Regions from separate parts of the Sporosarcina sp. FSL K6-2383 genome, predicted to be linked through region 1. Evidence: riboswitches for the same ligand, from Rfam matches in the RefSeq annotation. Region 1 holds a riboswitch; each other region holds the start of a gene.

Region 1 (4,779 bases):
TCCTCACCTCTTTCTTTTTTCGTTGGGTAAATTGGATAAAGTATTATTACTGTAAAGCTTTTTTCACTTTTTCAGCTACGTCACTTGGTACCCACGTTATCCAAATCTCTTCATGTTCTTGCATCCACCATTTAGCCGCCTCTGCAGGTTCAGCGTCAGCTTCATTCATGTAGTCAAGTGCCTGCTCAGTCAATTCATTGCTTGTTTCATAATTACTTAAGAAGTCAACAACATCCTTCGCCTGAGTTGGGAAATCCTTATGGACTGCAATCACAACATCATTAGGTGGGAATTCAGTTCCCTTAGTTTCTTCCCAAACAGTTTCATCATATGGATTATCAGCAAGTAATGTTAAGTCGTAACTTGCAGTCACCCACGTCGGAGACCAATAATACCCTATCCATGGTTCACCTTCTTTGTAAGCACCTACTAGTGATGCCACAATTGCAGAATCTGATCCTGGTGCCAAATAATTATACTGCTCATCCAAGCCGTACGTTTGCAACTTCGTTTCTAGATGTTCACTAACCGTCCAACTAGAGGGAGCACCAATAATACGTCCTTTACTTTTATCTTCTGGATCTTGGAAAATTTCGGGATACTTCGCTAAATCTTCAACCGTTTTTAAATCCGGTGCGATTGGCTCAATCCCTCTTTCTGCATCCCCTTCAATGACATATGTCGGTACGTATAACCCCTGTGAATTGTCGGCGAAGTTAGTAGAGACATTAACAATATTTCCTTTTTCAATTGCTGCCTCATAAACTTCTTTGATATTATCTGTCCATAATTCCATATAGACATTAATATCCCCTTTCTCCAATGACTGAACTGTTGCAGCCGTCGTACCACTTGTTACTTCTGTGTCATAACCATAGCCTTCCTCAACAATGAGTTGGGCAATACTATTGTGGACACGAATGCTATCCCAACCGGCATCAGCAAATTGGATTACTTTAATACTGTCTTTACTTGTCTCCCCACTACACGCGGAAAGAATTAAAAGCATACAAATTGAGAGAAAGATCGTAATTTTTTTCATTAGAAATTGTTACCCCTTTTCATCTTTTTTAAATTAGACGTTATAAACATACTTCCCCCTAACTGTTTGGTTTATCGTGGCTCCTATTCCCCCAAAACTGAATAGGGAAACCTCAAAAAAATCTATCTGTCTAATTTATAGTTTTTAATAATACAGGAGTTTCCAAGTCATTGCAAACCCACATCGGCAATTTGCTGGCAATAATACAGTTAAAATCATTATAAAAATAGTTAAATTTACGAGTGAATCATTTAATATATTTATACAAAAAGGGAAACATAGATATAAATTTATTGTAGAATCATACCTGCCAACTTGCCACCTAACTTGTTGATACCTTGATTGTTTTTCATACATTCGGAACATTTGACAATCCTTTGTATTCAGTTTGACAGAACAGTAGATACGTGATAACTTTGAATACATCGACAATTCCATAGTAAAGCAATAGAAATAGGTGGTCTGATAACACATGCTTTTGTCAGATCTTAAAAGTGAAGCCGGTGAAACCATAATCCGGCGCGGTCCCGCCACTGTAACAGTAAATTTGCTGAAGCCAGATAACTGCCTTTTTTGCGACGCTCTACCCTACGGTCGATAGGGAGTGTTAGGATGACAACGCATCTCTATTTATATTCTGCGTAAACATTTCTAACCTTCGTTAGAAGTGTTTTTTTGTTTCCTTATTTAAACACTTCGTTACTTCACAAAAAGAGGAGACGAAACGATTTGTCAATTGTCAGTAGTACGGTTGGATACCCCTATATCGGGGGCAATAGAGAATGGAAAAAAGCACTCGAAGCCTTTTGGGCTGGGAAATTGGAGGAAGGTCTATTCCTCGAGGAAATTGAAAAACTTCGTCTAGAACGTCTTCAAAAACAAAAAGACGCAGGAATCGACCTTATTGCTGTCGGTGATTTCACTTTGTACGATAGGATGCTCGATACGGCTGTCATGTTTGGTATGATTCCTGAACGCTTTAACTGGTCTGGCGGTGATGTATCGCTTGCAACGTATTTCTCCATTGCACGTGGTAATGATGGGGCTGTTGCCTCAGAAATGACTAAATGGTTTAATGCGAACTACCATTATATCGTTCCTGAATATAGCAAGAAAAAACTAGTATTAACAGAGAACAAACCCCTTACTGCCTATCTGGAGGCGAAAGAAAAATTAGACATTGACGGTAAACCTGTCTTAATCGGACCGTATACGTTTTTAAAGCTATCAAAAGGCTATGCGAAAAAAGATATTCCAGCGTTCATTTTGCAATTAGTTCCTCTATATAGCCGAATTTTGAACGAATTAGCAGAGGCAGGAGCGCAATGGATTCAGCTTGAAGAACCTATTCTTTCCACATCTCTAACGAAAGAAGATATTCAAACAGTTACTGAAATTTACAAACAACTAAGCGTCGAAGCTCCAAATGCCAACATTCTATTACAAACATATTTTGAGGCCATTGAGCATTATGAAGAGGTTGTTGCCCTTCCTGTTGCAGGGATTGGCCTTGACTTTGCACAAGGTGCTGAGAAAAACCTTGAACATTTGCAAGCACACGGATTCCCGGCGGATAAAGTACTTGCGGCTGGTTTAATCGATGGACGCAATATCTGGCGTGCTGATTTGCGGGAAAAAGTAGCATTACTCGATACATTAACACAACTTGTGCCAGTGGATCGCATTTGGGTACAGTCTTCAAGCAGTCTACTTCACGTTCCCGTCACGGTACAATCTGAGGTAAAGCTAGACGCAACGATTAAAGCTGCGCTCGCTTTTGCAGATGAAAAACTTGTGGAGGTCACAACACTAGCAAAAGGCGTACGTGAAGGTAAGCAAGCTATTACTGATGCAGTGGTAGAAAGTATAACTGCCCGTCAAAATCTTGCGGACTTGCCTGCAAGAAATCACCCTGATTTGTTGGCATCCGTACAAAACATCGGAGAACAAGATAGTAAACGAAATTCTCCATTTAAGGAACGTCGCGACAAACAACGAGAAACATTCAATTTGCCTCTGCTACCGACAACCACAATTGGTAGCTTCCCGCAAACACCAGAAGTTCGTCGCGCACGGACAAAATGGCGTAAAGGTGAATCAACAGATGCACAATATCGCGATTTCGTACGTGATGAAATCAAACAGTGGATTGATATTCAAGAGGATATTGGACTGGATGTCTTCGTTCACGGTGAATTCGAACGGACAGATATGGTTGAGTATTTCGGAGAGAAATTGGGCGGCTTTGTCTTCACTGAAAAGGCTTGGGTCGTTTCCTATGGCTCTCGCTGTGTTAAACCACCAGTTATTTACGGTGATGTGACATTCATCGATCCGATGACAGTGGAGGAATCAGTCTATGCTCAATCCTTGACGGACAAACCGATGAAGGGAATGCTGACAGGGCCTGTCACTATTTTGAATTGGTCATTTGTACGCGACGATATTTCACGGAAAGACGTCACGTATCAGATTGCGCTTGCATTGCGTAAAGAGGTTGAAGCACTGGAGGCTGCCGGTATCCACATCATTCAAGTCGACGAACCTGCTCTGCGTGAAGGCTTGCCACTTAAAAAATCGGAGTGGAGTGACTATCTAGAATGGGCTATCAACGCATTCAGACTAGCAACAGCGTCCGTACAAGATACAACGCAAATTCATACGCATATGTGCTACTGTGAATTCAATGACTTCATCGACTCCATCAGCGGACTTGATGCAGACGTTATTTCTATTGAAACATCACGAAGCCACGGTGATCTCGTTTCCGCCTTCAACGACTTCTCATACGATAAAGGCATCGGTCTTGGCGTCTATGATATCCATAGTCCACGAGTTCCTGAAGTCCAAGAAATGGTCGACGTCATCGAACAAGGACTCGGCGTACTGGAACCAAGTCAATTCTGGATTAACCCAGACTGTGGCCTGAAAACAAGGAAGTATGAAGAAACAATTGCCGCGTTGAAAAACATGGTCCTTGCGACGAATAAAATGCGCGAACGCTATGCTGTTTTACAGAAGTAATTGGTGAATCGCGTGTAATTCTGCAAAATCGCTTGTCTTTTCATAAACTCACACAGAAAAGCCAGCTTTCCCCCATTTCAAACTTGAAATGGAAGGATAGCTGGCTTTTTAGCTAATTATCACTTATTCGCCTTATGCACCTTCAATAACTTGCCCTTCACCGTCGTCGTTCGCATTGCATCTAACACGAGCTTGCCCTTGCCATTTAAAATATCAACATACGTCTCCGTATCCTGGATTTTAATAATACCAATATCTTCGCCCGTTACACCCGGGATATTAGTAATCGTACCGACAAAGTCAAATGCCCGCAGTTTTTTCTTTTTACCGCCATTAAAGTACAACTTCATAATATCTTTACTCACAAGTTCACTTTTATCTCTTTTCAGCTTAGGCAATTGCTCCATTTTTTCAATGAATGCATCCTTGGCAGCCTCAACAGCTTGCTTAGATGGCGCATTTCGTTGCGAAATCTCAAAGCCGATATAAGCTTCAATGTCCGCTAAGAATTTATCTTCATGAGGTGTAACAAAGGAAATTGCCTTCCCTCTTTTACCAGCTCGTCCTGTTCTCCCAACGCGGTGGACATAACTTTCATTCTCCAATGGAATATCATAGTTAATGACATGTGTAATACTATCAATATCAATCCCGCGTGCGGCAACATCTGTCGCAATCAAATACCGGAATTCTCCACGCTTAAATGCATCCAT
Region 2 (4,779 bases), 1.6 Mb from region 1:
GCCGGCAATCAAATCAATAACCTTGCTTACTCAATTGAAGCACGTTATTTCCAAGCGCTTGGTTTGGACACAAAAATGCCAGAAGACGGCTACCATGGAAAAGACATTATTGGAATTGGAGAAGAGCTTGCGAAAGAATTCGGTGATAAATTCGTCAATGTTTCTGAACAAGAACGTTTTGACTATTTCCGTAAGCACGGACTTGATTTTGAATTGGCAAAACTGAAGAAAGACTTGGCTGATTTCCGCGTATCATTCGATGTTTGGTTCTCAGAAACATCATTATATGAAAATGGTAAAATCGATGTAGCACTCGACAAGCTACGTGCAAACGGTCACGTTTTTGAAGAAGATGGCGCAACATGGTTCCGCTCTACGACATTCGGGGACGATAAAGATCGTGTACTTATTAAAAACGACGGCACATACACGTATTTATTGCCGGATATCGCCTATCATGAAGATAAATTATTCCGTGGCTTCGATAAGCTGATTAACATTTGGGGTGCCGATCACCACGGCTATATTCCTCGTATGAAAGCCGCAATTGAAGCACTTGGCTATGACCGTGATACGTTGGAAGTAAACGTAGCACAAATGGTGCAGTTATATAAAGATGGCGAAAAGTTCAAAATGAGTAAGCGTACAGGGAAAGCAGTTACTTTACGAGAACTTGTGGAAGATGTTGGTCTTGATGCAGTTCGTTATTTCTTCGCCATGCGTTCAGGCGATTCGCAAATGGATTTCGACCTGGACTTAGCCATTTCTCAATCCAATGAAAACCCGGTGTATTATGCACAATATGCACATGCACGAATCTCTTCGATTTTGCGACAAGCCAATGAAACAGGACTTTCTGCGTCTGTGGATAATGTTTCTTTATTGCAAGCTGAAAAAGAATTGGAATTACTAAAGAAAATTGGAGATTTCCCGAAAGTGGTCAGTGACGCTGCAAGAATGCGTATACCACATCGCCTCGCAACGTATATCCAAGAATTGGCTGCAACATTCCATAGTTTCTACAATGCAGAAAAAGTATTGGACCTCGAGAATCGCGACTTGTCAGAAGCAAGACTTGCACTTATTACGGCAACACGCACGACCATTGCAAATGCATTGAAACTGATTGGTGTTTCTGCACCGGAGAAAATGTAATCCGTTTAAGCGCCAGACTAAGATGAATTCATCTTGGTGTGGCGCTTTTAGTTAGGGAAAAGGTCACAGTTTGCAAGCAAACACTAAACGAGTGCAAGCGAATGCAGATTGAATGCAAGCAAAAAAAATACCCACTCCACATCCTGTGTCCAGTCACTGGCACATTCAATGGAGTAAAAATGGCTTATCCACACGAGGTTCAGTAATCGTAAAATCTACACCCCTCTCGACACCACGAAAACTTGTAGTATACTAAAAGATGTACAAAATTACATAGCTAAACATAAAGGTGCCTCGCCATCAAAGACGAGGTTAAAAGGGAAGTCGGTTCAATGCCGACGCGGTCCCGCCACTGTATGTGTGAGTACATTGCGAAGCGATGTGAACACGAGCCAGGAGACCTGCCTTTATGAACAACCCGATAGCCTACGCGGATAGGTTTGGTGGAAATCGGTGCATCTATGCGACCGCATTTTTACTAAACAATCCTCCGTACTCATACGGGGGATTTTTATTTAGAACAGTACTGGAGGGAAACACTATGAAAAAAATATGGCGATTATGGCTGACGTCAATACTAGCAGTGTTTTTACTCGCTGCATGTGGGACAACTGCAACAGATGATAAGCCGGAAGTAAATGCAACAGCACAAGAAGACGTTGTTGAAGCAGCATTTCCAGTAACATTAACGGATGCAGTAGGCAATGAAATACTATTTGAAAAAGCACCTGCAACAATCGTTTCTATGACTCCAAGCAATACGGAAATACTATTTGCACTTGGACTTGCAACTGAAATTATTGGTGTCAATGATTATGATGATTACCCAGAAGAAGCATTGGCCAAAGAGAAAATCGGTAGTATGCAATTTGACGTTGAAAAAATCATTGCCATGGACCCGGAAATTGTTTTTGCACATGAGTCGGGGCTAGGTGCAGGCGAAAATGGTCTACAACAACTCCGTGATGCAGGCGTATCTGTATTCGTTGTGAAAAATGCACTGGACTTCGAAGAAACATACGGGACGATTGTAACAATCGGACAAGCAACAGGTAAAACAGCAGAAGCTGAAAAAATTGTTGCTGACATGAAAGTGAAAGTTGAAGAAGTGACAGCTAAACTAGCGTCAGTCGACAATGAAAAAACAGTCTTTGTTGAAACAACCCCAGCTCCAGAAATTTATACACCAGGTAACAATACGTTTATGAATCAAATCCTTGAAATGGTGGGAGCAGAAAATATTGCCGCAGACCAAGAAGATTGGTTCATAATGGATCCGGAAGAAATCGTTAACCGCAATCCTGATGTCATCGTTGTGATGTATGACTATATCGATACAGCTGTCGAAGATGTTTATAAACGTGATGGCTTTGATTCCATTACGGCTATCAAAAACCAAGCAGTTGTTCAAGTGAATGAAAACAAGACAAGTCGCACAGGCCCACGTCTTGCAGAAGGCTTGGAAGAAATAGCAAAAGCCATCTATCCAGAGGCGTTTGATGAATAAATCTAGTGTCGCCTACATCGTATCCATCGCCACGCTCCTGGCGGTGGTCTGGCTCGGTGTATCAATCGGTTCTGTGAATATACCGATTAGTACGTTATGGAGTTCGGGAGTGGATGAGAAGGCTACAAACATCCTATGGAAGATTCGTATGCCGCGCGTCGTATTGGCAGGACTTGTCGGTGCGTCGCTGGCGATTGCAGGAGCTGCTTTTCAAGGGCTACTCAAAAATCCGCTCGCTGATCCATACACCCTCGGAGTGTCATCCGGCGCCTCTGTCGGCGCTGTGATGACGCTTTTTTTCGGTATTTCCATTCCGGTTTTGGGCACTTATACGCTACCCATTTTTAGTATGGTTGGTGCGGCACTGACAATGTTCCTTGTATTGGGCTTTGCTCGTCTTGTCGACCATTCGATGACGATGGAAACCATTATTCTGACAGGTATTATCTTCGGTTCATTTTTAGGCTCAGTACTATCGCTGATGATTGCGCTGACAGGGGAAGAACTGCGCCAAATTATCGGCTGGTTGCTTGGCAGCGTGTCCATGCGCGGCTGGAATTATGTCACGATGATCTTGCCGTTTGTTATTATTGGCTCCATGATGTTGTGGCTATGTCGCCGTGAATTAAATGCTATGCTGTTTGGCGAAGAACGTGCGCATCATTTAGGCGTCAATGTCAGACGTCGGAAGTTTATGATTTTAATCGGCGGATCTATTTTGACCGGTGCGGCAGTCGCTGTCTCTGGTACAATTGGCTTTGTAGGACTTGTTGTCCCGCATATGACACGTCTCCTATGGGGGGCAGATCACCGTCATTTATTAACATTATCGTTTTTGAACGGTGCATCATTACTTATTATTTGTGATCTGATCGCACGGACGATTATTTCGCCAACGGAATTACCAGTTGGTGTCATTACGGCATTTATCGGTGCGCCGGTATTTGCATTGATATTTTATAAACAACGCAGGAGAGGGGCTATGTGACATGCTGCAAGTGGATAACTTAACAGGTGGCTACGGCAAGGACCCTATCGTAAAGTCTGTCACATTTTCGGTTAAGAAAGGTGAGGTCTTAGGTATTTTAGGACCGAATGGTAGTGGGAAATCAACGCTGTTAAAGCTGATTTCGGGTATTCTTCCGAAGCAGGAGGGTTCTGTTGTCATTGACGGTCAACAGGCGTCCGATTATTCACAAAAGGAATTTGCTAGAAAGGTAGCTGTTTTACCACAGCTCCATGCCCATGCCTTTTCGCATTCCGTCCATGAAACTGTCTCGCTCGGCAGGTATCCACACCAGTCTGGACTTTTTTCGTCTTGGTCCACGGACGATGAGCGGGCTGTCGATGAAGCGATGCAGCATATGACCATTACGCGCTACATGCATACGTCTATCGAATTATTATCAGGCGGGGAACAGCAACGTGTTTTCGTAGCTCAAGCGCTTGCCCAGGAAGCACCGGTTTTATTGTTAGATGAACCGACGAATCATCTCGACATTGCTCATCAGCAACAATTATTGGATATCATTCGCAGACAAGCTGTTGAAAAAGGGCTCACCGTCGTGTCAGTATTCCACGACATTAATTTAGCGTCGCTGTATTGCGACCGCTTGTTGTTGATGGATAAAGGGCAAATTGCCGCCATTGGAACACCGCAGGACGTAGTGAAGGAATATGCAATTGAGCAAGTCTATCAAGCACGAGTGAAGACGCAAGCGCATCCAGAGCTACCGAAGCCGCAAATTACTCTTCTTCCCGATACGAAAGATGAGGTAATTCCATTTACTGTCACACTCGATGATTTTACGGTGTCATCGGACTATGTCGCCTTACGGACAGCAGGTCCATTGAAAACGATGTCGTCTGCTGTGCATAATGCAGGAACTGGCTGGTATCGTGCATTTGTTAACCGCCACGTGGACGCTAATTACGATAGTGATGATGTCAAAGTTGAAATGGCGGCCTATTTGGAACAGCAAGGTTTTCATGGAACAGACACGGTCGGTATGATGACGGCGGTCATGACAGAACATGTGGAAATGGAGCAGTATAAAGGAGATTTCGGTACGATTTTAATCGCGGTAACGGCTGGAGTTGGTAATGCAGTTGACGTG
Region 3 (4,779 bases), 1.5 Mb from region 1:
CTTGTCCAACAATCACAAATGCGCTGGGAAGAGGTACTTGAAGCAACGTCTGTCCATATTCAGCTCGTATTCTTCTCAATGCTCATTGCCATTGCTCTTGGAATTACACTTGGTATTTTGATTACACGGGTTCCAAAACTGACAACCGTCGTACTTGGTGGTGCTGGCGTTATGCAAACCATTCCAAGCCTTGCACTACTCGGTTTCATGATTCCCATTTTCGGGATTGGTGTCAAAACAGCAATCGCTGCCCTATTCCTATATTCCTTGTTACCGATTATCCGCAACACGTATGCCGGCATTAAAGACGTTGATAAAGCGACAACCGAAGCGGCAAAAGGGATGGGTATGACAAGTATGCAAATTCTATTCAAAGTGGAACTGCCACTTGCGCTTCCAGTTATCATGGCCGGCATTCGAACTGCAGCTGTCATTAACGTAGGTACAGCAACGCTTGCTGCATTTATCGGTGCAGGCGGACTCGGAGATTTCATTTTCCTTGGAATTACGCGCGGCATTGATGGTTTGATTTTACTTGGTGCAATTCCAGCAGCACTTCTTGCAATTGTACTAGAAACACTCTTCGGTGCGTTTGAAAAATGGACGACGCCGGAAGGATTGAAGTAAGTATGAAAAATAAATTTATTGTATTGATGTTGGTAGGCCTTATTGCAAGTATGCTGTCAGGCTGTATTTTCATCGAAAAAGATTCACTAACACTAGGCTCTCGGAATAATACAGAAAGTATCATTTTGTCACATGTCATGGGGCAATTGATTGAAAATAAAACAGATATCGAAGTCGTTTACAAAGAAAATCTCGGCGGCTCCAACGTCGTTTGGAACGCTATGCTGAACGGCCTAATCGATGTCGTACCCGATTACACGGGAACGATTGTCGTTAACTATTATCACGAAGACCCAGGCACAGCCGAGGAGACACTGGCGACTACCAAACGACTAGTCAATGAAGATGGCATTATCGCCTTCGACACATTCGGCTTCAATAATACGTACACATTAGCGTTAGATGAATCAAGAGCCGAGGAACTTGGCGTCAAGACATTCAGTGACTTCGCTAATGTCTCGGAAGACTTTATACTCGGTGCTGTCTTTGAATTTATCGACCGTCCAGATGGCTTGCCTGGATTCCAGGAAGAATATGGATTGAAATTCAAAGACGTCAAAGGAATGGATCACGGCATCATGTATCGTTCCATCGGCGCTCATGAAGTAGACGTCATTAACTCGTACACGACAGACGGTCAGTTACAAGATTACGACTTACGTGTGCTAGAGGATGATAAATCCTACTTTCCGCCTTACCATGCACTGCCCCTTGTACGAAAAGAAACATTAGTGGAGTACCCTGAGATTGAAGAAGTACTCGAGCAACTGGCAGACATGATTGACGAAGAAGCAATGCAGAAGATGAATGCTAAAGTGGATAATGAGGGAATGATGGTGGAGAAAGTTGCACAGCAGTTCCTTATTGAGTCAGGGTTAATGGAAGAATGATGAATGCGAAACCGCACCTCTCCGCAAGCGAGAGATGCGGTTTTTGCACGGCGTTTTGACGTTATGACCGGCATAAGCCACGTTATGACCGTCTTGAAGTTGTTTATGACCGCCACGAGCCACTTTATGACCGTCTCACATGAGGTTATGACCGCCACGCAAAATATCGCCTTCTTGCTTTACGTTTTGCCCACTACATGCTAGTGTTAAGTTAGTAAATTGTACACACTATATACTTTTGAACGATGAATGGGTACCGATATCGGTTTAAAAGGGAATCCGGGAAAATCCGGAGCTGTCCCCGCAACTGTAAGCGCTGACGACCGCCAAAAAAGCCACTGTGGAGTAAATCCATGGGAAGGCTGGCTGGAAGAATGAAGCGCGAGCCAGAAGACCTGCCCTCCATCGTTATGCGACACTTTCTTCGGGGGTTGAGAGGTGGAAGCGAGCAGGTTCCTACCATCAATCCGTCGTTATACGACTAAATCAAATGATGTGTGCGGTCCTATTCTGTTTCCAACGAATAATCCATGAGCGATGGCTCTACCGAAAAGGTAGAACTATCGCTTTTTTGTTTTGAAAAGCGAGATCAGCTTGATTCCAAACATAAATCATGGAAGGAGACAAATAATGTCTATGCAAACAAAACATCTCGATTTATTAACTAAATTATCCTTGGATTTTGGTACGAAGGCAGTAGCCTCTTTATTGGAAGCAAGTACATTATGGATCAAAAAATTCCCTAACGGTAGCTACGTAGACTGGTCACAGTCAATGATTTCACACTCGCTCAGCCAATTAAATGAGCACGAACCACACTGGACCTTTATCGCAGCACGAATTCATCTTCATGACCTCTATGCCAAGCAGCGTCACTCGAACATCTACACAGATTTCGCGGCACATACTACTCGATTAGTGACACTTGGTTTGTACGACCCGATTTTAGTTGAACGCTATTCACAAGAAGAACTTCGGCTTATCGGGAACCTAATCACCCCAGAAAGAGACAAATTATTCACGTATAGCGCCTTGCAAATGATGATGAGTAACTATATTACGAGGGATGCTGACAATGAACCTGTTGAACTACCCCAGGAACGATGGCTCATCATCGCAATGATCCTTATGCAAAATGAAACAGAAAAACGGCTTAAAAAAATAGCGGAAGCCTACTGGGCAATGAGTCATTTATATATGACCGTCGAATTGCCAACCTTGCTGAACGCTGGAAAACTTCAAAAACAAAATAATAACAAGCCAACAACGTTTACCAGCTACCTAGCTGTCTACCACATAGATATTACTAAGTTCCTTGACAGTACGATCGACGACAAAGTTGTCTATATCCCTGACTTATTTATGGAACAAGTTGAATCACGTGGCAATTGGCATTTATTTGACCCACATGAGGTGCAGGCTGTCATGGGCTATTCCCTTGAGGATTTTTATGATGAAAAGAAGGGGGCAGGCTCATTTCGTGAAAAATACATGGCATGTGTGCAGCATCCGAAACTTAGCAAAAAGACCATTTTCGCTATCGACCTTATGAAGCAGATCATGCATAGCCAACTAACAACTGGCTTTCCCCATCTAGTTTATAAAGATGAGATCAATCGAAAAAAGACGAACAAATATGCAGCAGTAAACGATGCCTTACATCCAAATCAAAGTATCCACTCGTCCATCAACCTTGGACGTGCAGTTCCTGCTGGTGTATTGGAGCGTCTCATTACGATTCAGGTGCGCATGCTCGACAATGCCATTGATTTAAACGCACAGTCAATGCCAAAAGACGTACACAATCGTGGTCTACTGCTAGGTACAACAGGCTGGCATCACTTGCTTGCCTTAAATAAAATTCGTTGGGAGTCTGTGGAAGCAGTAGAGTTTGCCGATGAATTATACGAGAATATCGCCTATTTAACGATTTCCGCTTCGATGGAGCTCGCGAAAGAAAAAGGGGCTTATCCTTTATTCAAAGAATCAGATTGGTATAACGGAGCATATTTTGAAGATAGGGGATACCTTTCAAAGTCATGGCAGAGACTTCGTGCCAATGTTGCGTTAAACGGTATACGGAACGCCTCTATGACGGCAATAGCATCCCTTTCATCGACAGCGACCCTAGCGGCTAGTACCATCGGAATTGAGCCTATTATTCAAAAGTGCTATCTAGATGAACAACTAGACAGTAGCATTCCAATCATTGCTCCAGATTTAAGCCCAGAAACACGTTGGTTTTATAAATCAGGATACTTCATCGACCAACAATGGACTTTGAAGCAAAATGCAGCCCGTCAACGCCATATCGATCAATGTATTTCACTCAACCTGTACGTACCAAATACAATTCAAGCGGCTGAATTACTAGTCCTGCATGTAAGCGCTTGGAATAGCGGTCTGAAGATGACAGGCTCTATCCATGCACATACGAATTCCCCATACTTTTTAAATACGGCGATTTCATTTTAATCAATCACGCCTCGGCGTGATTGCGTCCGGATTTTGAATTGATATTGGGGCCAGCACGAGGCTGGTCATGGAACCGTTGCCGCAGGACGCAGCGAACTTAGGTTACCTTCTTACTCCCTTCAAAATCTGTGACATCCGCCGGAGGCTTTATCTTCATTCAGCAGGGGTCTTCTGCTGAATGAAGATAAAAAAGGTGAGCAACTACACATAGTAGCTGCTCACCCTATTTTTAACGATTGCAAATGTCAATGACTGAACGAACTGCCTCTGCCGACTTATCCAGCGCTGTCTGCTCTTCATTTGTCAACGGAAGCTCAATGATACTTTCGATACCATTGCCACCAATCACAGTAGGAACGCCTAAATATAGCCCATTGTAGCCGTATTCACCCTCCAAATAAGCAATCGAGGGCAATATCCTCTTTTTATCCTTAATAATGGCTTCTGCCATTTCGACGAGTGAAGCGGCCGGTGCATAGTAAGCACTTCCATTGCCAAGTAAGGAAACAATTTCTCCTCCACCTTTTCTTGTGCGCTCCACAATTGCATCAAGACGATCCTGGGGTATAAGTTTCTCTAAAGGTATACCGCCAGCATAAGAATATCTAACGAGTGGCACCATATCATCCCCGTGCCCCCCTAAAACAAACCCCGAAATGTCTTCCACTGAAATATTTAACTCTTCAGCAACAAAAGTATTGAAACGTGCCGTATCCAATACACCTGATTGACCGATCACCCGATTTTTAGGGAATCCAGTCGTTTTATAGCACACATAAGTCATGGC

The links. A riboswitch is a leader RNA that binds a small molecule or an ion and turns the genes downstream of it on or off. The one in region 1 is predicted to bind cobalamin.
Region 2: it holds a riboswitch for cobalamin, as region 1 does, so the genes downstream of both, MKZ10_RS04855 (ABC transporter substrate-binding protein) here and metE (5-methyltetrahydropteroyltriglutamate--homocysteine S-methyltransferase) in region 1, are expected to answer to the same signal.
Region 3: it holds a riboswitch for cobalamin, as region 1 does, so the genes downstream of both, MKZ10_RS04205 (ribonucleotide reductase N-terminal alpha domain-containing protein) here and metE (5-methyltetrahydropteroyltriglutamate--homocysteine S-methyltransferase) in region 1, are expected to answer to the same signal.

What each region holds. Positions count from the first base shown of each region.
Region 1 is NZ_CP152017.1:2,993,380-2,998,158, forward strand. Features, by position in the region: gene MKZ10_RS14970 (ABC transporter substrate-binding protein) at 47-1,042, opposite strand; cobalamin riboswitch at 1,481-1,629, shown strand; gene metE (5-methyltetrahydropteroyltriglutamate--homocysteine S-methyltransferase) at 1,772-4,066, shown strand; gene MKZ10_RS14980 (DEAD/DEAH box helicase) at 4,186-4,779, opposite strand, start outside.
Region 2 is NZ_CP152017.1:927,082-931,860, forward strand. Features, by position in the region: gene argS (arginine--tRNA ligase) at 1-1,155, shown strand, start outside; cobalamin riboswitch at 1,426-1,579, shown strand; gene MKZ10_RS04855 (ABC transporter substrate-binding protein) at 1,697-2,662, shown strand; gene MKZ10_RS04860 (iron ABC transporter permease) at 2,655-3,650, shown strand; gene MKZ10_RS04865 (adenosylcobinamide amidohydrolase) at 3,652-4,779, shown strand, end outside.
Region 3 is NZ_CP152017.1:789,578-794,356, reverse strand. Features, by position in the region: gene MKZ10_RS04215 (ABC transporter permease) at 1-627, shown strand, start outside; gene MKZ10_RS04210 (glycine betaine ABC transporter substrate-binding protein) at 630-1,517, shown strand; cobalamin riboswitch at 1,752-1,935, shown strand; gene MKZ10_RS04205 (ribonucleotide reductase N-terminal alpha domain-containing protein) at 2,148-3,992, shown strand; gene mdh (malate dehydrogenase) at 4,222-4,779, opposite strand, start outside.